Regions from separate parts of the Allobosea sp. 10L422 genome, predicted to be linked through region 3. Evidence: predicted binding sites of a transcription regulator. Region 3 holds the regulator's gene; each other region holds the start of a gene.
What was found. Region 3 encodes PhoB, which activates phosphate uptake and scavenging genes when phosphate is short. Its sites were predicted from a motif close to TGTCATNNANCTGTCAT; they were not measured.

Region 1 (7,975 bases), on a different contig from region 3:
CTGGTCTGCCAGAGGCCGTGGATGCGTCGGTTCGAGGCGAAATAGAGCTTCAGCTTCTTGCGGGCGCGGGTCAGGCCGACATGGGCGAGGCGGCGCTCTTCCTCGAGGCCTGCGCGGCCGCTCTCGTCGAGCGCACGCTGGTTCGGGAAGAGCCCTTCCTCCCAGCCGGGCAGGAAGACCGTGTCGAATTCCAGCCCCTTGGCGGCGTGCAGCGTCATGATCGAGACGCGGGCGCCGGATTCGCCGTCGGCGACATCCATCACCAAAGAGACGTGCTCGAGGAAGGCCGGCAGGTCGGGGAATTCGTCGAGCGAGCGGACGAGCTCCTTGAGGTTTTCCAGCCGCCCTGCGGCATCGGCCGAGCGGTCCTTCTTCCACATCTCGGTGTAGCCGGATTCCTCCAGCACGAGCTCTGCCAGCTCGCCCTGCGGCATATGCTCGGCGCGGGTCGACCAGCGGCCGAAGGCATCGACGAGTTCGCGCAGCGTGGTGCGGGCCTTGGGCTTGAGCTCGTCGCTCTCGACCGCGGCACGGGCCGATTGCATCAGAGAGAAGCCGGTGGCGCGAGCATGGTTGTGCAGGAGCTGGACGGTGGCGTCGCCGAGGCCGCGCTTGGGCACATTGATGATCCGCTCGAAGGCGAGGTCGTCGGTCGGCGATACCACGCAGCGCAGATAGGCCAGCGCATCGCGGATTTCGGCGCGCTCATAGAAGCGCGGGCCGCCGATGACGCGATAGGGCACGCCGGCCTGGACGAAGCGCTCCTCGATCTCGCGCATCTGCGCGGAGATGCGGACGAGAACCGCGACCTCGGCGAGATTGTATTTCTTGGCCTGCATCGCCTCGATCTCGTCGGAGATCAGGCGGGCTTCCTCTTGGCTGTCCCAGGCGCCGGTGATGGTGACCTTCTCGCCGAGCGCATCCTCGGTGCGCAGCGTCTTGCCGAGGCGGCCTTCGTTGCGGGCGATCAGCTTGGAGGCGGTGGCGAGGATATGGCCGGTGGAGCGGTAGTTGCGCTCCAGCCGGATCACGGTCGCCCCAGGAAAATCGTGCTCGAAGCGCAGGATGTTGTCGACCTCGGCACCGCGCCAGCCATAGATCGACTGGTCGTCGTCGCCGACGCAGCAGATGTTGCGGCGTCCTTGGGCAAGAAGCCGAAGCCAGAGATACTGCGCCGTGTTGGTGTCCTGGTACTCGTCGACGAGGATGTAGCGGAAGCGATCGTGATAGGTCTGGAGCACGTCAGGATAGTCGCGGAACAGCGTCAGGCAGTGCAGCAGCAGGTCGCCGAAATCAACGGCGTTCAGCGCCTTCAGCCGCTCCTGATAGGCAGCATAGAGCTTGCCGCCCTTGCCGTTGGCGAAGACGGCGGCCTCGCCGGGCGGCACGTCCTTGGGGCTGAGGCCGCGATTCTTCCAGCTATCGATGAAGCCCGCCAGCATGCGGCCGGGCCAGCGCTTCTCGTCGATGCCCTCGGCCTGAATCACCTGCTTCATCAGGCGGATCTGGTCGTCGGTGTCGAGAATGGTGAAGTCGCTGCGCAGGTCGAGCAGTTCGGCGTGGCGGCGCAGCAGCTTGGCCGAGATCGAGTGGAAGGTGCCGAGCCAGGGCATGCCCTCGGCGACCGGTCCGACGAGATGGGCGACGCGCTCCTTCATCTCGCGCGCCGCCTTGTTGGTGAAGGTGACGGCGAGGATCTGGGAAGGGTAGGCGCGGCTGGTCGAAATCAGGTGGCCGATGCGGGTGGTGAGCACGCGGGTTTTGCCGGTGCCGGCGCCGGCCAGCACCAACACGGGGCCTTCCGTCGCCTCGACCGCCTGGCGCTGCTCCGGGTTCAGCCCCGTAAGATAGCCGGCCGCCGGCTGCGCTGCGGCACGCGCGGCGAGGCCTCCAGGGCGGGGCAGGGGAGCGGAAAAGGGGTCAGTCTCGGACAAGGGACCAGTGTGCTCGTGCGTGATTCGTTCTCCGGCGAATATAGGGCGCTCGTGTCAGGATTGCGCCCTGCCGGAGGGATCATTTTATATCCCGTTCCACAGGGAGGTGGCAGCAATGGCGGAGCAGAGCGGGGAAGGGCGCTGGGAGGTCACCAATCAGGTGCCGGTGCTGGCCGAATACGATGCCTTCGCCGCCGATCCGGTGCTGCCGGCCATCGTCTCGGCGTTCGGGGCCGATTGGGCGCGAGACCGCTTGCATGACGCCGGGCGGACAGTCGGCTCGGCAAGGGTGCAGGAGCTGGCCTATCTCGCCAATCGCTACACGCCCGAACTGAGGGCCTTCGACCGCTTCGGCAACCGCATCGACGAGATCGCCTTCCATCCCGCCTGGCACGAGCTGATGGGGCTTGCTATCGGGCAGGAGACGCATGCGCTCGCCTGGAACCGGCCGGAGCCCGGCGCGCAGGTGGCCCGCGCCGCCTTGCAGTATCTCTGGTACGGCGCCGAGAGCGGGATCTGCTGCCCGATCAGCATGACCTATGCCGCCGTGCCGGTGCTGAAGCAGGACGCGGCACTCTGGGAGCAGTGGGGCCACCTCGTCACCTCCAATCGCTACGATCCGCGGCAGGGGCCGGCGCCTCTCAAGACCGGCGCGACCGTCGGCACGGCGATGACGGAGACGCAAGGCGGCTCGGATCTGCGTCAGACGCAGACATATGCCGAAGACAATCGCGACGGCACCTATTCGCTCCATGGCCGGAAATGGTTCTTCTCGGTGCCGCATTCCGACGTCTTCCTGACGCTGGCGCGGAAGGCCGAGGGGATCTCGTGCTTCGTCGTGCCGGGCTGGCAGCTGGACGGATCGCGCAACGGCGTCGCGATCCAGCGACTCAAGGACAAGGTCGGAAACCGCTCGAATGCCTCCTCCGAGGTGGAGTTCAGGGGCGCCATCGGCCATCTGATCGGGGAGCCGGGGCGCGGGATCCGCACCGGACTGTCGATGAATCACAATTCACGGCTGGACATTGCCGCCGCCTCCTCCGGGCTGATGCGGATGGCGGTCTCGCTGGCGGCGCATCACGCGCAGCACCGGAGGGCATTCCAGAAGGCGCTGATCGACCAGCCGATCATGCAGAACGTGCTGGCCGATATCGCGATCGAGGCTGAGGCCGCGGCCTGGCTCGCCTTCCGGCTTTTCGCGGCGCTGGATCGACAGGAGGCATCGGAGAGTGAGCGGCTGCTGGCGCGGGTGGGCGCGCCGATCGCGAAATACTGGATCACGCGGCGGACGCCTGCCGTCGTCACCGAGGCGCTGGAGTGCCATGGCGGCAACGGCTTCATCGAGGACAACCCGATGGCGCGGCTCTATCGCGAGGCGCCGCTGAACGCGATCTGGGAAGGCTCGGGCAATGTCATCTGCCTGGACGTGCTGCGCTCGCTGGCGCGGGAGCAGGGGGCGATCGACGTGCTGAGGGCTGAGCTGATGGTGGCTGCGGGCTCGGACAAGCGCTACGATGCGGCGCTGAGGCGTTTGGAAGGCGAATTGCCCGGGATGATGCGCAATGAGGGGCAGGCGCGGCGTCTCACCGAGCGCTTGGCGCTCATGTTGCAGGGCTCGTTGCTGTTGCAGTTTGCGCCCTCTGCGGTGGCGGACGCGTTCATTGCCACGCGGCTTGGGGATGGCTGGTCGGGGCAGTTCGGCGATCTGCCGCCGGCGGTGGATGCCGGAGTGCTGGCGCGACGGGCGGTGCCCGTTGCGTGAGGCGTCATGCCCGGGCTTGACCCGGGCATCTCTTTATCGCCTTTCCGTCGTGAGATGCTCGGGGCAAGCCCGAGCATCACGGCGGGATCAAGCCGCTTCCGGCTCGAAATTCATCGCCACGCCGTTAATGCAGTAGCGCAGGCCGGTGGGCGGCGGGCCGTCGGGGAAGACGTGGCCGAGATGGCCGCCGCAATTGGCGCAATGCGCCTCGACACGGTGCATGCCGTAGCTGAAATCCTCCGAGGCGCCGACGGCGCCCTCCAGCGGCTGGTCGAAACTCGGCCAGCCCGTGCCGCTCTCGAACTTCTTGCCCGACTTGAACAGCTTCTGGCCGCAGCCGGCGCAGGAGAAGGTGCCGGCGCGCTTCTCGTAGTTGAGTGCGCAAGAACCCGCACGCTCCGTGCCGTGGCCACGCAGGACCTGATACTGCTCCGGCGTCAGCCGCTCGCGCCACTGCGCGTCGGTCAGCTGGAAGGGGAAAGTCTCGTCCTGCTTCTTCGGCTCGCCGAACATGCTCATCAGACCCATTGCGATCTCCTTGTCAGCGGGGTGGCGGGGCGCCTCATCGGCTTTCGTGCCGCCAATATGGCGTCTCAGGCGCCGGATTTCAGCCCCACAGATTACCGGCGGTTTCACGACGCCGCGGCAAGGGCCGAGGCTCCGTCACCGGACCGTCACGCGACTCCTCTAGCAGGCCCGCCACCCGCAAAGGGAGGAAAACCGGTGACGCAACAGGCGACGCAAACGGCGCGCGCGGCCCGCCGCATGACGAGCTCGGGCCTGGGACTGGCCGTCCGGCGCAGCAAGACGCTGTCCAAAGCGGGCATGCTGGAATGGCTGTTCGCCCGCGCCTTCTCCGGACTGGTCTATCCGCAGATCTGGGAAGACCCGGTGGTCGACATGGCGGCGCTGCAGCTCAAGGCCGAGGACCATGTCGTGGCGATCGCGTCGGGCTCCTGCAACATCCTTTCCTATCTCACGGCCGCGCCGATCCGTGTCAGCGCTGTCGATCTCAACGSCGCSCAYATCGCGCTCGGCCGGCTGAAGCTCGCGGCTCTGGCGCGGTTGGAGCGGCAGGAGGACTTCCTGCGCTTCTTCGGCCAGGCAAATGCGCGCGAGAATGTCGGCGTCTACGATCGCGAGATCGCTGATCATCTCGACGCCGTCTCGCGCGGCTACTGGGAGGGGCTGGGCCTCAATGGACGGCGCCGGATCAACCTCTTCGCCAAGGGCTTCTATCGCTACGGCCTGCTCGGCCGCTTCATCGGCACGGGCCATGTGCTGGCGCGGGCGCTGGGCGGCAATCCGCTGACGATGCTGGCAGCGCGTGACCTAGCCGAACAGCGGGCGCTCTACGAGCAGCATCTCGCGCCGGTGTTCGAGCGCAAGCTGGTGCGGTGGCTGGTGCGCCAGCCGGCCTCGCTCTATGGGCTCGGCATCCCGCCGGCGCAGTACAAGGCGCTGGCGGCCGATGGCGAGGAGGGCATTCTCGGCGCGCTGAAGCTGCGGCTGGAGCGTCTGGCCTGCGATTTCGATCTGAAGGACAACTACTTCGCCCAGCAGGCTTTCGGCCGACGCTATGGCGAGGGGGCCGACGCGGCGTTTCCGCCCTATCTGCAGCCGCAATATTTCGCGGCGGTGAAGGAGCGCGCTGCGAACGTCTCCTATCACCAGAGCGCGGTCACCGCCTTGCTGGAGCAGCAGCCGGCCGAGAGTTGCGATGCCTATGTGCTGCTCGATGCGCAGGATTGGATGAACGACGCCGATCTGACGGCGCTGTGGTCGCAGATCACGCGCACCGCCCGGCCGGGCGCGCGGGTGATCTTCCGSACGGCSGCCGAYGAGCGGCTGCTGCCCGGCCGGATACCCGCTGCGATCCTCGACCAGTGGCATTACGAGGAGGAGCGCAGCCGCGATCTCTGCCGGCAGGACCGCTCGGCGATCTATGGCGGCTTCCACCTCTATGTGCTGAAGGGGCAGGTCCGGTGAGCGCCGCCGAGGCGCCGGGCGGCTCGCCCGCCGGGTTGATGGACCGGATCTATCGGCATCAGCGGCACATCTACGACGCCAGCCGGAAGTTCTATCTGCTCGGCCGTGACCAGCTGATCGATGGGTTGCAGCCGCCTCCCGGCGCCACCGTCCTGGAGATCGGCTGCGGCACCGGGCGCAACCTCATCCAGATCGCGCGGCGCTACCCGTCCAGCGCCTGCTACGGGCTCGACGTCTCCAGCGAGATGCTGGCGACGGCGCGCACTGCGGTGGCGCGGGCGGAGCTGGACGATCGGATCCAGCTAGCCGAGGCTGATGCCACCGGCTTCGACCCGCAGGCACTGTTCGGCCTTCAGGGCTTCGACCGGATCGTGATCTCCTATGCGCTGTCGATGATCCCGCCCTGGCAGGGTGTCGTCGCGGAGGCGCTGCGCCGCCTCAACATGGGCGGCTCTTTGCATATCGTCGATTTCGGCGATCAGAGCGGGCTGCCGGCGAGCTTCAAGGCCGTGCTGCTGCGCTGGCTCGCCCTGTTCCATGTCACGCCACGCGAGGATCTGCCGGAGACGGTGCGGGCGCTAGCGGAAGCGGCGGGGGCCGACTGCCGGCTCGGCGCGCCGTATCGTGGCTATGCGATGCATGCGGTGGTGGGAAGGCGCGGAGCTTAGCGTCATGCTCGGGCTTGACCCGAGCACCTCCTGACAAGAAGGCGCTGGTTTCAGAGATGGTCGGGCCAAGCCCGACCATGACGGCAAAATAGTCTCAGTGCCGCGTCTCGACCTCGGGCTCGCGCACTTCCTTCGCCTCATCGACGCGGATCGCCGACTTCTTCGGCATGCCGATGATGCGACCGATCGTAGCCGGCGGCGGCATCATGCTGTGGGCTGCCTTCATCAAAGCAAGATTCGCGAGGATGTCGGCAGGGAAGGGCGTGACCCTGCGATGGACCATGTCGACGTGCAGCGACAGGTTCTCGCTGGTCGCGGCGAGCCAGCCTTCATGGGCGTGGCGCATCTCGAGATAGTAGTGCAGGCGCTTGTCGTCGAAGCTGATGAGCTGGGCGGTGACGCGGACGAGGTCGCCATCGGTCAGCTCACGCTTGTAGAGGATGTGGCATTCCGCGGTGAAGGTCGAGGCGTGGCGTGTCTCGACATAGTCCCGCGTCAGGCCGACAAGAGAGAAGACTTCGTCCACCGCACGGTCGAACAGGACATGATAGTAGGCCATGTTGAGATGGCCGTTGTAGTCGATCCATTGCGGCTCGACCCGCATCGCCGAAGAGACGAAGGGCGAGAAGAAGAGCGCCGGAGCGCGTGTATCGTGTGCCATGATCGCCCTCCCTGTCAGGCGCCTCGTTCAAGGGCCCGTCGCATTATTGCGGCTGCCCATTTCGTCGTCCCATGATCTAGTATGCATCGTTCGCAATCAGCGTCAGCACCTCGCCCCGGCCGCGATGGTCAGGATGATGTCGGACCGTAACCAATTGCGAAACCGATCTGTTCCAAGTCTAAGCGCCAAAATCGGATCTTGACAATGAGCCTGCCCGCTGCCGCCCCTCATGACAGCCCTGCCTCCGCCGCAGTGCTGCCGCCATCGCCCGATGCCATTGCAGCCGTGACCCAGGCGCTGGCCGCGCGCTTCGGAAACCGGCTCGTCATCAGCCTCGCGGTGCGCCAGCAGCACGGCCATACCCTGACCTGGATACCCAATCAGCCGCCGGATGCGGTGATTTTCCCGCAAAACACGGAAGAGGTTTCCGAGATCGTGAAGCTCTGCGCGGCGCATGGCGTGCCGGTCATTGCCTTCGGCACCGGCACCTCGCTGGAGGGGCATGTCAACGCGCCCTTCGGTGGCGTCTGCATCGACATGTCGCAGATGAAGCGCATCATCGCCGTGCACGCCGAGGATCTCGACGTGGTGGTCGAGGCCGGCGTCACCCGCAAGGAGCTCAACGAGCATCTGCGCGACCAGGGCCTGATGTTCCCGATCGATCCGGGCGCCGATGCCTCGATCGGCGGCATGGCCGCGACGCGCGCTTCCGGCACCAATGCGGTCCGCTACGGCACGATGAAGGACAATGTGCTGGCGCTGAAGGCGGTGATGGCCGATGGCTCGATCGTCAAGACCTCGACGCGCGCCCGCAAGACCTCGGCCGGCTACGATCTCACCCGCCTGCTCGTCGGCTCGGAAGGCACGCTCGGCATCATCACCGAGGTCACGCTAAAGCTGCATGGCATCCCCGAGGCGATCGCCGCCGGCGTCTGCCCCTTCCCCTCGGTGAAGGCCGCCT
Region 2 (7,975 bases), on a different contig from region 3:
GCATGTCCGCTCCGGCGATGCGGCAGCCATCGCAGGTTACATGGGCGGGTCCGAGATATTCGACGAGGCAGTGACCTCCTTCGCCATGGCCTATGCCACGCAGACCGCGCGGGACCATGCGGCGCTCGTTGCCGCCAAAGGCTCCGGCAAGCCGACGGAGAAACCTGCGGTCAAAGCTGGACCGAAGGCCTCCGGTGTCGGTCGCGCCGGACGCGCAACTCGCCATGCGGAGACGCGGACATCCGGCAGGCACTGACCGAAGGAGCGGCCTCGCTCCGGGCGCGGGCGATCATTTGCTGCCGAGCGCATCGCGGGCGCCGTCCCCGAGCAGATTGACGGCGAGGATGAGCAGGCACAGCCCGGTACCGGGAAGCGCGATCAACCAGGGATCGAACAGGATGTTCTCGCGCCCTTCTGCGGAGTTGGCGAAACGCGGTCCAATAGCTCGCCGCGGCGAGAGAGTTGCACTATGCCGAGAGCGACCAGGGAGACAGGCGCTTGAGCGGCAAGAAGCCAAAACTGCATCATCTGAACTGGAATCTGCTGCACAGCTTCCTCGTGATCGTCGAGGAACGGAGCCTCACGCGCGCCGCCGACCGGCTGCTCGTGCGCCAGCCGACGGTCTCCGCCGCCCTGCAGAGGCTGGAGGAGACGCTCGGCGGACAGCTGATCCAGCGCGACAGCCGGCGCTTCGTGCTGACCAAGCGTGGCGAACTGCTCTACAAGGAATGTGTCGACATCTATCGCAGCGTCGCGCGCATCGGCGACCGGCTGTCCGAAGACCATGACGACCTGACCGGGCTGGTGCGGCTGCTGGTCGTGACCCATGTCGTGCTGTCGCCGCTCGACCGGACGCTGACGCAGCTCAACCGCAAGCACCCGGGCGTCAGCCTGCGCATCGACGTGGCCAACAGCCAGGACATCATTCGCGCCGTGTCGCAAAAGCTCAGCCCCTTCGGCTTCTGCCTGCTTGCCAAGCCGCTGGCCGGGCTCGATTGCCGCCCGCTGCTGCGCGAGGAATTCGGCATCCTCTGCGGCCGGGGCCACCCGCTGTTCGGGCTTTCCGACGTAACGCTGGCGGAATTGCGCGATGAGCCCTTCGTCGCGCTCGCCTGCGGGCAGGACGGAGCGCTGGAGCCTATGGTCTCCGTGCGGGAGGGGGCCGGCCTCGGGAGCCGCGTCGTCGGCTCAAGCCCCAATCTCGAGGAGGTCACCCGTATGATCGCCGCCGGCATGGGCATCGGCATTCTGCCGCTGGCCTCGGTGGAGGAGGCTCTGGCGAACCGCGTTTTGTGGAATCTCGCGAGAGCCGAGGATCTTCTGGGCGCCGATCTCTATTTCGTTTCCAACCCCGCCATGCAGCTCAGTGCCGCGGAAGCAGCGTTCCTGCGCCTGTTCGAGCAGCAGCTCGCCGCGATGGACGAGGAGCTGGCGGCGGAGACGGCCGAGGTCGCGTTCAGCGATCCGCCCGCGCTACCACAGCATTGAGCAGCACGTTGAGGCCGGGTTCGAGGTCCTCGCGCGTGCAGAGCTCGGCATTGTTGTGGGTGATGCCACCCTTGCAGGGCGCGAAGATCATCGTCGTCGGAGCATGGCGCGCGACGAAATAGGCGTCGTGCCCAGCCTGGCTGAGGATGTCCTGCGTGCGGTAGCCCAGCGCCAGAGAGGTCTCGCGGACGCTGTCGATCAGCTCCTGTGCGAAGATCCTGCCGCCCCATTTCCAGATATCGAGGATTTCGGCCGTGCAGCCGGCGCGGGCGGCGGACTCGCCGACGGCGCGGCGGACGCGCTCGGCCATGACCTCGGAGGTTTCCGGATCGGGATGGCGGACGTCGCAGACGGCCTGCGCCCAGTCGGAGAGGATGCCCGGCTTGTTCGGCCAGGCGACGAGCCTTGCCGCAGTGGCCTTGCCGCCGCCGCCGGCATAGGCCCAGCCGATCTCGTCCGTCTCGACCAGAAGGCGTGCGCCGGCGAGAAGCGCATTGCGCCGCCGCTCCATCGGCCAGGGGCCGGTATGGGCGGTCTCGCCCTTGAATTCCACCAGCATGCCGGTGCTCGGGAAGCCGCCGGTCACGACGCCGACCTGCATGCCGTCGCGGTCGAGATAGTAGCCTTGCTCGATATGGAACTCGAAATAGGCATCGAAGGCCTGCGGCTGGGCCTCCATCTCGCCGCGATAGCCGATCCGCTCCAACTCTTCGCCGATCGACTTGCCGTCATCGTCGCGGCGCCCCTGCGCCCAGTCCAATGCGTAAGCGCCCACGAAGCAGCCGGAGCCGACCATCGGCGGCGAGAAGCGGGCGCCTTCCTCATTCGTCCAGTTGACGATCTCCATCGGCCTGCGCGTGCGGTGGCCGAGCGCATCCAGCGTCCGGCAGACCTCCAGCCCGCCGAGAACACCGGCGATGCCGTCGAAGCGGCCACCATTGATCTGCGTGTCGAGATGGCTGCCCATTACGACGGGCGGGAGGGTGTCGTCGGTTCCGGCGCGGCGCGCGAAAATATTGCCCATGCCATCGACGCGAATCGCGAGACCCGCCTCGCGGCACCAGGCGACGAACTGGTCGCGCATCTGCTTGTCCGCATCGCCGAGGGCGAGGCGCGACAGGCCGCCGGGGCGGCCGGGGCCGATCTCGGCGGAGCGTTCGATCGTGCTCCAGAAGCGCTCGATATCGATGCGAAGCTTGTCGGTGCCGGGCATGGCGATCTCCTCGCCCGCCGCGACGGCGGAGGCGAACAACGGGATGAAGCGCCGTGGCATCCGGATCTGACGGCCGCCGGCAACGGCACAAGGATTCAGCGATACGGCCGTGCGGGCAAATAGATATTGCCTATGCTTGCCATTGGGTGCCGACCGAGATGACCTAAGCGCCCGCTTGCGGGATCATTCGAAGCCGGTTTTTGGCAGCTCCGTTGCCGCAGCTTCGCGTTGGAGGCCGGTGAAGCCATCGGAGCCTGACCCATCGAAAATGCCCATGCCCCCCGTTGCCAGAATGGATTCGTGTGTGCCGCGAGCCTGTCATAGCTTGGCGTCGATACCGGATGACCGGCATTGCGGCGTTGCCGGGACTATGGCGTTTGACCTTGGTGTCTTCCGCGTTGAATTTAAGTTTAGATAAGTAATATTTCGCTGTTGCCGCGCGTATCTCGCTATATCTGTGGCTTTGAATAAATTTCACGTCCTTTCTCGATGCAATTTTCCGGGAACAAATGTCCATTCAATCGTTCATTTCTTGAAATGACGTCGACATGGCGCATTGAATTTCGATTCAATTCTCGAATTAATTTGTTTCGTTAATGAAGCGTTAAACAACCGTCATCTTGGGCGGGTCAAAAGCCCGCATCCGGCTCGCCTTATGCGGGCCGGCCACCCGGTTGGCGGCGGCCGGGGTTTCGATGTGCTGGCTAAAAAGGATCTGCCCGTGACGTGCTCCGGTTCGATCGACTTCGTCTGAACATCGCCCGCAATCGCCCGGGCTCCTGCGGGAGCACGGGCAATCCGTAACGATCAATGCCGAGCGCGGCGGGGCGGATTGTGCCCGACGCCGCCCTTCGCCTCCACGTCAAACCCCGGATCGGGAACAGGGATTTCAGCCATGGCGCTCAGTAAAGGTTCGATTGCGTTCGTCGGTTTCAATGCCGACGGCAATGACAACATCGCATTCGTGGCGCTCACGGAAATTCCGGCCGGCGAGACCATCATCTTCGAGGATAACGAGTGGAACGGCTCGGCCTTCGCGGACACCAATGAGGGAGCGTTCAGCTGGACCTCCGCGGGCGTCGCAGCCGGCACGATCGTGCGCATCGACAATATCGGCGCCGGGACGATCTCGGCGAGCACCGGCACCGCGGCCGCATCCGTGGCCGGACGCGGCACCAACCGTGGCATCGGCGCGGCGGACGAGACGATCTACGCCTATCAGGGCTCGGCCTCGGCGCCGAACTTCATCACGGCTATCGCCAATGGCGGCTTCAACAGCGCCAACGGCGTGCTGACCAATACCGGCCTGACCGCGGGCGCGGATGCGCTCGACCTGAGCACGCTCGATGACGACACCGACATCGCCGCCTTCAACGGCGCGCGCAGCGGTGGCGCCTCCTTCGATTCCTATCGCGCGGCGATCAACACGGCCTCGAACTGGGTCAGCCAGGACGCTACCGGCGACCAGAGCAACGATGGCACCGCCCCGGACGTGCCGTTCTCGGCGCAGTCCTTCACCGTGGCGGGCGGCGGCGCGGTCTCGGTCTCCTCGGTCACGGTCGACGCGGCCTCCAAGCCTGAGGGCCAGAGCTTCCTCTTCACGGTCACGCTGAGCCAGGCCGCGGCCACCGATACCGTCGTCAACCTCGCCGTGTCGGGCGCGACCGGCGACATCGGCAGCGTTCCTGCCGCGGTCACGGTCCTTGCCGGCCAGACCACTGCAAGCTTCAGCGTAGCGACGATCGACGACGCCGTGGCGGAGCCCGACGAGAGCTTCTCGATCACCGCGACGCTGGGTACCTCCTCCCAATCGGCGAGCGCGACGATCGTCAACAACGACGGCACCCCGATCACCCTGATCAGTGCCGTGCAAGGCACCGGCCTCGGCAGCACGATGGTGGGCAAGACCGTCACGGTCGAGGCCATCGTCGTCGGCGACTTCCAGAACAGCGACGCCGACGGCGCCCGCAATCTCGGCGGCTTCTGGCTGCAGGAGGAGGCTGGCGACTCCGACGGCAACGCCCTGACCTCCGAAGGCATCTTCGTGTCCTATGCCAGCCTCGGCGTCGATGTGAAGATCGGTGACAAGGTCAGCGTCACCGGCGTGGTCGCCGAGAATTTCGGCAATACCGAGCTCAACGCCTCCACCGTCGCGATCGTCCAGGCCGGCGCGGTGGCCGACGTGAACAGCATGGCGGTCGAGATCGACCTGCCGAGCGTCGGCGTGCAGACCGCCTCGAACGGCACTTATGTCGCCGATCTCGAGCGCTACGAGGGCATGCTTGTCCGCTTCACCGAGACGCTCGCCATCACCGAGCAGTTCAATCTCGACCAGTTCGGCGAAATCCGCCTGACCCAGGGTGAGCGCCCGAACTCCTACACCGTCGATCACGATGCCAGCGTTTCCGGCTACGACGCGCATCTGCGCGACATCGCCTCGCGCTCGGTCATCTTCGACGACGGCCGCAGCGTCTCGAACCCCAATCTCGACAACACCGTGGTCGATGGCGACTACAACGCCACCACCGCGCCGCGCATGGGCGACACCATCACCGGTCTCACCGGCGTGCTCGACTACGACTTCAACCAGTTCCGCGTGCACGCGGTCCAGAACGGGCCGGGCATCAACGACGTGGTCTCGGCCAATCCGCGGCCGACGAGCTATCCGGATGTCGGCGGCACGCTGAAGGTCGCGAGCTTCAACGTGCTCAACTACTTCACCACGCTCGACAACGGCCAGCTCACAACGAACGGCTTCGAGCCGCGCGGCGCCGAGACGCAAGCAGAGTTCGACCGGCAGACCGCCAAGCTGGTCAACACGATCCTGTCGCTCGATGCCGACGTGCTCGGCCTGATGGAGTTGGAGAACAACTTTATCGAGGGGGCGAGCGGCAACGCCATCGACCATCTCGTCGACCAGCTCAACAGCGTCTCCGGCTCCTTCAAGTTCGACTGGGTGCGTCCGGGCCAGAACTTCGTCGGCGGCGACGCCATTGCGGTCGGCTTCATCTACGACGTCACTTCGGTGCGCGTCTCCATCGACACCCACGTCGCGATCCTCGACGACAGCGACGTTTCGTCCGAGCTTCTGGGCCAGAGCACGCTCGGCCGCATCTTCAACGGCGAGAACACCAGCCGCGCGGCGGTGGCCGTGACCTTCGAGGAACTCGCCAGCGGCGGTGAATTCACCGCGGTGGTCAACCACTTCAAGTCGAAGGGCGGCTCCGGCACCGGTGAGGATGCTGACATCAAGGACGGCAACGGTGGCTGGAACAGCCAGCGCGAGCTTGCCGCCAAGGCGCTGGTCGAATGGCTCGGCACCGATCCGACCGGCTCGCACGACCAGGACGTACTCGTCCTCGGCGACCTCAACGCCTACGCGAAGGAAGACCCGATCGACGTGCTGCTGAACGCCGGCTTCACCGATCACGGCGCCGACGGCTACAGCTACGTCTTCGACGGCCAGACCGGCTCGCTCGACCATGTCCTGACCAATGGCAGCCTCTCGGCCCAGGTCACCGGCGTCGCCGACTGGCACATCAACGCCGACGAGGCCGATGCGGTCGACTACCAGCTCAATTTCAATGCCGATCTCATCACCAATGAGCGCGATCCCTCGATCTTCAATTCCGAGGTGATCGCCCGCGTATCCGATCACGACCCGATCATCGTCGGGCTTGATCTGACGGAGAACCCCGTGTCTACGACCGCCTTCACGCTCCAGCTCCTGCATTTCTCCGACGGTGAAGCCGGCCTTCTCGCCGGCCAGACCGCCAAGAACCTCGCCGCTCTGGTCGATGCTTTCGACGACGATTTCGCCAATACGCTGACGCTCTCGGGCGGCGACAACTTCCTGCCGGGTCCGTTCATCGCCGCCGGGACCGATCCGTCCGTGCGCGCGGCGATCAACGCGGCTACCGGATCGACCATCGCCGCCGGCGTCAACCAGCCGATCGCCGCGGCCGACATCGCCATCATGAACGCGATCGGCATCGACGCCTCGACGATCGGCAACCATGACTTCGACCTCGGCTCGAAGGTGCTGCGCGACGCGATCACCGCAGGCTCGGTCGCCGGCTGGAAGGGCGCTGACTTCGCCTATCTGTCGTCGAACCTCGACTTCTCGGCCGATGCCGACCTCAACCCGCGCTACACCAACACGGTCGGCAACGGCGCGACGCCGACGCCGGACGTCGACACGCTGAACGGGCGCATCGCGCCGGCCGCCATCATCACCAAGGGCGGCGAGAAGATCGGCCTGATCGGCGCGACCACCCAGATCCTCGAGCGCATCTCCTCGCCGACCGGCACCGAGGTCAAGGGCTTCCCCGGCGATGGCGCCGAGGTCGACGACATGGACCTGCTGGCGAGCCAGCTGCAGCCGATCATCGACGAGATGATCGCTGAAGGCATCAACAAGATCATCGTGCAGTCGCATCTGCAGCAGCTTGAGTACGAGCAGCTGCTCGCGACCAAGCTGCGCGGCGTCGACATCATCCTGGCGGCTGGCTCCCATACCCGGCTGGGCGATGCCGACGACGTGGCCGAGAACTTCCCGGGCCACAGCGCCGAATTCGACGGGCCGTATCCGATCGTCACCGCCGGTGCCGACGGCAAGCCGACGCTGATCGTCAACACCGACGGCGAATACTCCTATCTCGGCCGGCTTGTGGTCGATTTCGACGCCCAGGGCAACATCATCGTCGACAATCTCGCGGGGAAGACCGCGATCAACGGCGCCTATGCGTCGACCGATGCGAATGTCGCCGAAGCCTGGGGCACCACCGTCGGCAATCTCGAGAACACCGCCTTCGCGGAAGGCACCAAGGGCGACAAGGTGCGGGATGTGACCGATGCGGTCCAGTCCGTCATCAACGTCAAGGACGGCACCGTCCACGGCTACACCGACGTCTATCTGGAGGGCGAGCGCGCGCTCATCCGCAACCAGGAGACCAACCTCGGCAGCCTCTCGGCCGATGCCAATGCCGACGCGCTGCGCGATGCGCTCGGTGCGGAGAGCCCGGCCTTCGTCGTGTCGGTCAAGAACGGCGGCGGCGTGCGCTCGCAGATCGGCACCTTCTCGGCCCCGGATCCGGTCACCGGCCAGGTCGACAAGCTGGCGCCGCCGGCCAATGCCGCGACCGGCAAGGCCGAGGGCGGCGTCTCGCAGCTCGACATCGAGAACTCGCTGCGCTTCGACAACAAGCTGATGGCCTTCGACACCACTGCCCAGGGCCTCAAGGTCATTCTCGAGCACGGCGTCGGGCTCCTCGG
Region 3 (7,975 bases):
GCTGCTCACTTTCCAGGACCTCAGCGAGCAGAGGGTGATCGAGCGCATGCGCGTCGATTTCGTCGCCAATGCCAGCCATGAGCTGCGCACGCCACTCGCTTCTCTGCTCGGCTTCGTCGAGACGCTGCAGGGGCCGGCGCGCAACGACGAGCGGGCGCGCGAGCGCTTTCTCGGCATCATGCGCGAGCAGGGGCTGCGCATGGCGCGCCTCGTCGACGATCTCCTCTCGCTCTCGCGCATCGAGCAGCGCGCGCATGTGGCGCCGGACACACCGGTCGATCTTGCCGGGATCGCGCGTGAAATCGTCGACTCGCTGACGTTGATGGGGCGCGAGCGCGAGGTCACGCTGACGCTCACCACGCCGCGCGAGCCGCTGCTGGTCCCTGGCGACCGCGACGAATTGCTGCGGCTGATGGAGAACCTTGTCGAGAACGCCATCAAATATGGCAAGCAGGGCGGCGAGGTGAAGATTGCCGTCGAGGCGGGCGAGGACGAAGCCGGCTTCTATGTTCGTGACGACGGGCCGGGGATTGCGCCGGAGCATCTGCCGCGCCTGACGGAGCGCTTCTACCGCGTCGACACCGCCGCGAGCCGGGAAGCGGGCGGCACGGGCCTGGGGCTGGCGATCGTCAAGCACATCGTTCTGCGTCATCGCGGCAGGCTCACGATCGAAAGCAAGCCGGGCGAGGGGGCGACCTTCAAGGCGATCCTGCCGCGCTTCGAGGCCCGGCGTTGAGGCGGCTGAAACGCCGCCTCAACGCTTTGTGACAGTTTTCATGACGTCATGTCATCCGGCCGTCATATAGGAAGTGTTCTGACAGGGGCGCTGTAAACAGCGACCTAGAGAGGACATCTCCATGCGCAAGATTCTCGTTCTGGCGGCCGTGGCCGCCGGGATTGCCGGTTCCGCCCAGGCTGCCGACATCACCGGCGCCGGCGCGACCTTCCCCTTCCCGATCTATTCGAAGTGGGCCGAGGCCTACAAGAAGGACACCGGCACGGGCCTCAACTACCAGTCGATCGGCTCGGGCGGCGGTATCCGCCAGATCAAGGCCAAGACCGTCGCTTTCGGCGCGACCGACGCCCCGCTCAAGGGCGAGGACCTGACCAAGGACGGCCTGATCCAGTTCCCGACCGTGATGGGCGGCGTCGTGCCGGCCGTGAACATCGCCGGCGTCGAGCCGGGCAAGCTCAAGCTCTCGGGCGAGATCATTGCGCAGATCTATCTGGGCGACATCAAGAAGTGGAACGACCCGAAGATCGTCGCGCTCAACGCCGGCGTCACCCTGCCGGATGCCAACATCAACCCGGTCTACCGTTCCGACGGCTCGGGCACGACCTTCGTCTTCACCGACTACCTCTCCAAGGTTTCGGCTGACTGGAAAGCCAAGATCGGCGCCAACCAGTCGGTCCAGTGGCCGGTCGGCATCGGCGGCAAGGGCAATGAGGGCGTCTCCGCCTCGGTCAAGCAGGTCGCCAACTCGATCGGCTATGTCGAATACGCCTATGCCAAGCAGAACAAGCTTGCCCACGCCCTGGTGAAGAACGCCGACGGCAACTTCCCGGCTCCCGAGGAGAAGGCCTTCCAGGCTGCCGCCGCCAACGCCAACTGGCAGGAGCAGCCGGGCTTCGGCATCTCGCTCAACAACCAGAAGGGCGCGGATGCCTGGCCGATCACTTCGGCGACGTTCATCCTGGTCCATGCCAAGCCGGAGAAGCCGGAAGAGGTGCAGGCCGCGATGAAGTTCTTCGACTGGGCCTACAAGAACGGCGACAAGCTGGCGAGCGAGCTCGACTACGTCGCCCTGCCGTCGAATGTGAAGGATCAGGTCCGCAGCGCCTGGAAGGGCGTGACCGACACCGCCGGCAAGCCGATCTTTTGATCGCTGCCAACTGACAAGGCGAGGCGGGCCAGTCCCGCCTTGCCGCTCTCTTCAAGCCCTCATCCTGAGGGGCGGCCCCAGCTGGCCCTCCCGCAGGATGCTCCTCAGGATGAGGGCTGGGATTGATCGGGACGGGTGACCGGCCATGGCAATCCCGGCAACGAGACCGGAGCCCCCGCGGATGACCGCAGCAACCGATATGACGAACGTTCCCGGCGCAAGGCCGGTCGTCCGCAAGGCGCCGAAGGCGGGGTTCGACCTCTTCTTCCGCAATGCGAGCTTCGCCGCGGCGCTGCTCGTGCTGGTGCTGCTCGCCGGTATCATGATCTCGATGATCATCGGCGGCTGGCCGGCCTTCCGCGAGTTCGGCCTCGGCTTCATCACCTCCAGCGTCTGGGATACGCAGAACGAGCAGTACGGCGCCTGGCCGGCGATCGTCGGCACGCTCTCGACGGCCCTGATTGCGCTGGTGATCGGCGTGCCGCTCTCGCTCGGCATCGCGGTCTACCTGACCCAGCTGGCGCCGGGCTGGTTCAAGAAGCCGGTCGCCACCGCGATCGAGCTGCTCGCTGCGGTGCCCTCGATCATCTACGGCATGTGGGGCCTGTTCGTCTTCGTGCCGCTCTTCGCGGCCTATGTGCAGATCCCGCTCTCGAACCTCGTCGAGGGCATTCCGATCGTCGGCACCGTCCTCTACTCCCGCTCCCCTTCGGGTCTCGGTATCTTCACGGCCGGCATCATCCTCGCCTTCATGATCGTGCCCTTCATTGCCTCGATCACCCGCGACATGCTGGAGCAGATCCCCTCCGTCCTGCGCGAGAGCGCCTATGGCATCGGCGCCACGACCTGGGAGGTCGTGCGCCATGTGCTGGTGCCGCAGGCCGGCGTCTCGATCATCGGCGCGATCATGCTCGGCCTCGGCCGCGCCCTCGGCGAGACGATGGCCGTCACCTTCGTCGTCGGCAACGCCAACCGCCTGTCGGCCTCGATCCTCGATCCCGGCTCGACCATCGCCTCGCGCATCGCCAACGAGTTCAACGAGGCGATGGGCCTGCAGCTCAACTCGCTGATCGCGCTGGGCTGCATCCTGTTCTTCGTCACCTTCGTCGTCCTCGTCATCGCGCGGCTCCTGGTCGCCCGGGTGAAGCGCTACTGAGGTCCTGAGAGATGAGCATGACGACCGCTTCCACGCCGCGCGAACTGCCCCACACCCCCTGGGGGCGCGTGCGCCAGTCCCGCCGCACAGCCGACCGGCTGATGAAGATCATCGCCACGGGCTTCACCTTCTGCGCCATCTTCGTGCTGTTCTGGATTCTCGGCATGCTGCTGGTGAAGGGCATCGGCGGGCTCTCGCTCGCGACCTTCACAGAAGTCACGCCGGGCCCCGGCTCGCAGGGCGGCGGCCTCGCCAACGCCATCGTCGGCTCGGTGGTGCTGACCTTTCTCGGGATCGCGGTAGCGACCCCGGTCGGCGTGCTCGCCGGCACCTGGCTTGCCGAATACGGCAAGGGCTCGAAGCTCGCGAACCTGATCCGCTTCATCAACGACATCCTGCTGTCGGCACCGTCGATCCTGATCGGTCTGTTCGTCTATGTGATCCTGGTCGAGCCCTTCCGCGGCTATTCCGGCTGGGCCGGCGGCGTCGCGCTCGGCATCATCGCGATCCCGGTCATCGTGCGCACCACCGAGGACATGCTGAACCTCGTGCCCGGCCCGCTGCGCGAAGCCGGCTCGGCCCTCGGCGCCCCGCCGTCGGTCGTCATCACCTCGGTGACCTGGCGCGCCGCCAAGGCCGGCATGGTGACCGGTATCCTGCTGGCTCTCGCCCGTATCGCCGGCGAGACCGCGCCGCTGATCTTCACCGCGCTGAACAACAATTTCTGGTTCTCGCCGACCTTGGTCGGCGGCGTCTCGAACCTGCCCGTCACCATCTACCAGTTCGCCTCCGCTCCCTATGAGAACTGGCAGCAACTGGCCTGGGCGGGATCGCTGATCATCACGGTCTCGATCCTGCTGCTCTCGATCATTGCCCGCCGCTTTGTCGCCGGCGGCAAATAAGACTTGAATCCAACCCGGTCGCGTCCGACCTTGAGGACCATGTCGATGCTTTCGACCCTTGAACTCTCCCCGCAGACGCTCGATGCCGAGGCGCCCGTCCGGATCGCGGTGAAGAACCTCGATTTCTACTACGGCGAGCACAAGGCGCTGAAGAACATCAATCTCGATTTCCGCGACCGGCACGTCACCGCGCTGATCGGCCCGTCGGGCTGCGGCAAGTCGACCCTGCTGCGCATCTTCAACCGGATCTACTCGCTCTATCCGGAGCAGAAGGCCACCGGCGAGATCATGCTCGACGGGCGCAACATCATCTCGAACGATGTCGATGTGAACGAGCTGCGCTCGCGCGTCGGCATGGTGTTCCAGAAGCCGACGCCGTTCCCGATGTCGATCTACGACAACGTCGCCTTCGGCATCCGCCTCTACGAGAAGCCGCCGAAGTCCGAGCTCGACGACCGCGTCGAAGGCGCTCTGCGCCGCGCCGCGCTCTGGGACGAGGTCAAGGACAAGCTGAAGAGCTCCGGCATGGGTCTCTCCGGCGGCCAGCAGCAGCGCCTGTGCATCGCGCGCACCATCGCGCAGAAGCCTGAAGTGATCCTGTTCGACGAGCCGACCTCGGCGCTCGACCCGATCTCGACCGGCAAGATCGAGGATCTGCTGGAGCAGCTGAAGAGCGACTTCACCATCGCCATCGTCACGCACAACATGCAGCAGGCGGCCCGCATCTCGCAGTATACCGCCTTCATGTATCTGGGCGAGGTCGTCGAATTCGCGCCGACCAACACCATCTTCATGAACCCTGCCAAGAAGCAGACGCAGGACTACGTCACCGGCCGGTTCGGCTGAAGACCGGTTTCAAACCAGCAGCCCTCATCCTGAGGAGCCGCGCGAGCGGCGTCTCGAAGGATGGTCCAGGAGGCTCCGGAACCAACCGGAGCATCCTTCGAGACGCAAGCTTCGCTTGCTCCTGAGGATGAGGGCTGAGGGTCGAGCATGCCGACCTGAAAACGACGACGCTGCACCGGCGCTAATGATCTAGAGGACACGCCGCCCATGACCGACCACATCGTCCGCTCCTACGATACCGATCTCGAAGGCATCCGCCGCAGCCTCGCCGAAATGGGCGGCATGGCCGAGCGCATGCTCGGCGATTCGACCGTGGCGCTGGTGCGCCGGGACACCGGCCTTGCCCAGAAGATCATCACGGCCGACCAGCGCCTCGACAACCTCCAGCGGGACGTCGAGGAAAAGGCGGTACTGACCATCGCCCGGCGCCAGCCGCTCGCCAACGACCTGCGCGAGCTGATTTCGGCGATCCGCATCGCCGCCGATATCGAGCGCGTCGGCGATCTCGCCAAGAACATCGCCAAGCGCGCCGTCGCCATCGCCGGCCAGTTCCAGCCGCCGCACCGCGCCGTGGTCGGGCTCGAGCACATCAGCCGCCTGGTGCAGGCGCAGCTCAAGGACGTTCTCGACGCCTACGCTGCCGGCAACGAGCAGAAGGCGCTCGACGTCTGGCGCCGCGACGACGAGATCGATGCGCTCTACACCTCGCTGTTCCGCGAGCTCCTGACCTATATGATGGAGGATCCGCGCAACATCACCTTCTGCACGCATCTCCTGTTCTGCGCGAAGAACATCGAGCGCATCGGCGACCACACCACCAACATCGCCGAGACGATTCACTATCTCATCACCGGCGACTCGCTCGACGTGAACCGGCCGAAGCTCGACACGACCAATATCGAGGTCGAGGCGATCACCGGGAACTGAAGTAGATCATCATGGCCGCACGCATCCTGATCGTCGAGGACGAGGAGCCGCTAACCCTGCTGCTGCGCTACAATCTCGAGGCCGAGGGTTTCGAGGTCGACAGCGTCGCGCGCGGGGATGACGCCGAACTGCATCTGCGCGACCACACGCCTGATCTCGTGCTGCTCGACTGGATGCTGCCGGGCCTTTCTGGCATCGAACTCTGCCGCCGCTTGCGTTCGCGGCGCGACACCGAACGCGTGCCGATCATCATGCTGACGGCGCGCGGCGAGGAGACCGAACGCGTGCGCGGGCTCGCGACTGGCGCGGACGATTATGTGGTGAAGCCCTTTTCGCTGCCCGAGCTGATCGCGCGCATACAGGCGCTGCTGCGCCGCGCCAAGCCGGGCCATGTCGCGGGGCTGCTCGCCGCCGGGGATCTGGAACTTGACCGCACGACGCGGCGCGTCCGCCGTGCCGGCAGCGAGCTGCATCTCGGCCCGACTGAGTTCCGGCTGCTCGAGTTCTTGATGCAGGCGCCCGGCCGCGTCTATTCGCGCGCCCAGCTTCTCGACGCCGTCTGGGGCCGCGACGTCTATATCGATGAGCGCACCGTCGACGTTCATGTGGGCCGGCTGCGCAAGGCGATCACGCCGGCCAATACCAAGGATCCGCTGCGGACAGTCCGCGGCGCCGGTTACGCCTTCGACGAAACCTTTGCGCGCAGCTGAGCGGCGCTGCAGCTCTGCTCTTCATCGCAACTTGCCGTGAACCTTGCCCGCACGCTCGCGTTGATCGTGAAAATCAACGCGAGCCAGAGGAGGTCGCCGTGAGCAAGATGCCGCCCATCCCGCCGGCCAATCGAAGCGACAAGGGTCCGGGCGAGCCGGATCATGCCGAGCGCGATCTGCGCAGCGCCAGAGGTGGCGAGCGCCGACCGAGCCAGCCTGATCAGCAGGGCCAGCAGGGCAATACCCGCATCAACACGACCCATCAGGGTCTGCAGCAGGATCGTTGAAGAGGTTGCCGAATGTCGACCTCGACCAAGGCGCCGCAGACCATCCGGCACGGCGACCCGGCTCATCCCATGAGAACGCGAAGAAGCCGCCGGACATCCGCAAACCACCTGCCGATGACAACCGGCGGCACGCTCGCGTTTCGGGTGGCGGCGGCGAACTTGTCAGCCACCACTCGCATGATCCGGCGCGCAAGGGAGGCAGGGCGCCATGAGAACCGGCCTTCAGGTTGATCCTGAAGGGTGACGGCAGGCGCTTCAGCCCTCTCGGTGGAAGAGGCGGCGCAAGCTGTGCTTGGCCGCTTCCAGAGTCCTGCGGCGCTCGGCCGGCAGTTTCCGGCCGGCACGGTTGATGTAGAAGGTGAGCATCGACATCGCCGAGCGATAGGGGCCCGATTTGCGCCGGCGGCTGTGCTCGGCCGACCGCTTCAGCGAGCGCGCGATCTGGCGCGGATCGCCACGCGTGAACACGGCTTTCTCGAAATCGAGCGCGTTGCTCCGGCTGGTGATATCGGCCGACCATCTGTGCTTGTGGACGAGCATGGCGTCCTCCTGTCGGTCAGGCGTTTGGTCCGCCCTCGATGTCGCCGGCCCAGGTCAATGCGGTCTCGTACTCCTCCGGCTTGAAGGTGCGAACAGTCACGAAGGGGATCGCCGGATTGAGCAGGTCGACGAAGGCGGCAAGCCAGCCCCTGTCGGTGATCACCGCCTCACGCGGGAAGCGTTGCAGCTCCCACAGCTTGCCTAGGCTGTAGCGCGCATCCTTCCAGGCGGCAGCCAAGGTCATATCGGTGAAATCGGTAAGGTCGGCGAGGATGCCGACTTTCTCGTGTCGTGCGAGCTTCGCGTCGATATCGGCCATGATCCCGTCGAGATCGTCGCTGGTCAGCGTCTGCGACAGGCGGTAGGCGCCGACATGGTCCGGGGCGGGCAGGATCGTTAACATGACTCCTCCTTGATCCAGACAACGCGGGGCAAGAGCGGAAGTTTCGCGCGATGATCAGGCGGCTGAGGATCCACGGGTGGCGGCATCGAACCGCGCGGCTTCGGAGCGTAGCCAGCCGACGAATTCATCGAGGCCGGGGCGTTGCGGCTGGCCCAACGGGCGGATGAGCCAGCAGCCCGTCGCGCTGGTGAAGCCGAGTCCGAGCGGGTTGACGAGCGCGCCCGAGGCCAACTCGTCCGCCACGTAACAGCGCGGCGTCAGCGCGACCCCCAACCCCGCCACGGCGGCGCTGATGATGACGGAATAGTAGCCGTAGCGCAC

Region 1: the regulator PhoB is predicted to act here: its motif matches at 4,358-4,374, upstream of AC1DEZ_RS06545 (BtaA family protein).
Region 2: the regulator PhoB is predicted to act here: its motif matches at 3,304-3,320, upstream of AC1DEZ_RS08885 (ExeM/NucH family extracellular endonuclease).

What each region holds. Positions count from the first base shown of each region.
Region 1 is NZ_JBFTJI010000002.1:460,858-468,832, forward strand. Features, by position in the region: gene AC1DEZ_RS06530 (ATP-dependent helicase) at 1-1,934, opposite strand, end outside; gene AC1DEZ_RS06535 (acyl-CoA dehydrogenase family protein) at 2,050-3,696, shown strand; gene msrB (peptide-methionine (R)-S-oxide reductase MsrB) at 3,784-4,215, opposite strand; gene AC1DEZ_RS06545 (BtaA family protein) at 4,420-5,685, shown strand; gene AC1DEZ_RS06550 (class I SAM-dependent methyltransferase) at 5,682-6,353, shown strand; gene AC1DEZ_RS06555 (thioesterase family protein) at 6,448-7,014, opposite strand; gene AC1DEZ_RS06560 (FAD-binding oxidoreductase) at 7,219-7,975, shown strand, end outside.
Region 2 is NZ_JBFTJI010000003.1:139,102-147,076, reverse strand. Features, by position in the region: gene AC1DEZ_RS08900 (DUF2252 domain-containing protein) at 1-256, shown strand, start outside; gene AC1DEZ_RS08895 (LysR family transcriptional regulator) at 499-1,488, shown strand; gene AC1DEZ_RS08890 (Zn-dependent hydrolase) at 1,457-2,701, opposite strand; gene AC1DEZ_RS08885 (ExeM/NucH family extracellular endonuclease) at 3,597-7,975, shown strand, end outside.
Region 3 is NZ_JBFTJI010000009.1:86,255-94,229, forward strand. Features, by position in the region: gene AC1DEZ_RS18155 (ATP-binding protein) at 1-736, shown strand, start outside; gene pstS (phosphate ABC transporter substrate-binding protein PstS) at 858-1,883, shown strand; gene pstC (phosphate ABC transporter permease subunit PstC) at 2,065-3,039, shown strand; gene pstA (phosphate ABC transporter permease PstA) at 3,057-3,941, shown strand; gene pstB (phosphate ABC transporter ATP-binding protein PstB) at 3,981-4,787, shown strand; gene phoU (phosphate signaling complex protein PhoU) at 4,995-5,714, shown strand; gene phoB (phosphate regulon transcriptional regulator PhoB) at 5,726-6,424, shown strand; gene AC1DEZ_RS18190 (hypothetical protein) at 6,532-6,711, shown strand; partial or broken gene AC1DEZ_RS18195 (hypothetical protein) at 6,724-6,923, shown strand; gene AC1DEZ_RS18200 (DUF3175 domain-containing protein) at 6,967-7,251, opposite strand; gene AC1DEZ_RS18205 (SpoIIAA family protein) at 7,268-7,654, opposite strand; gene AC1DEZ_RS18210 (LysR family transcriptional regulator) at 7,709-7,975, opposite strand, start outside.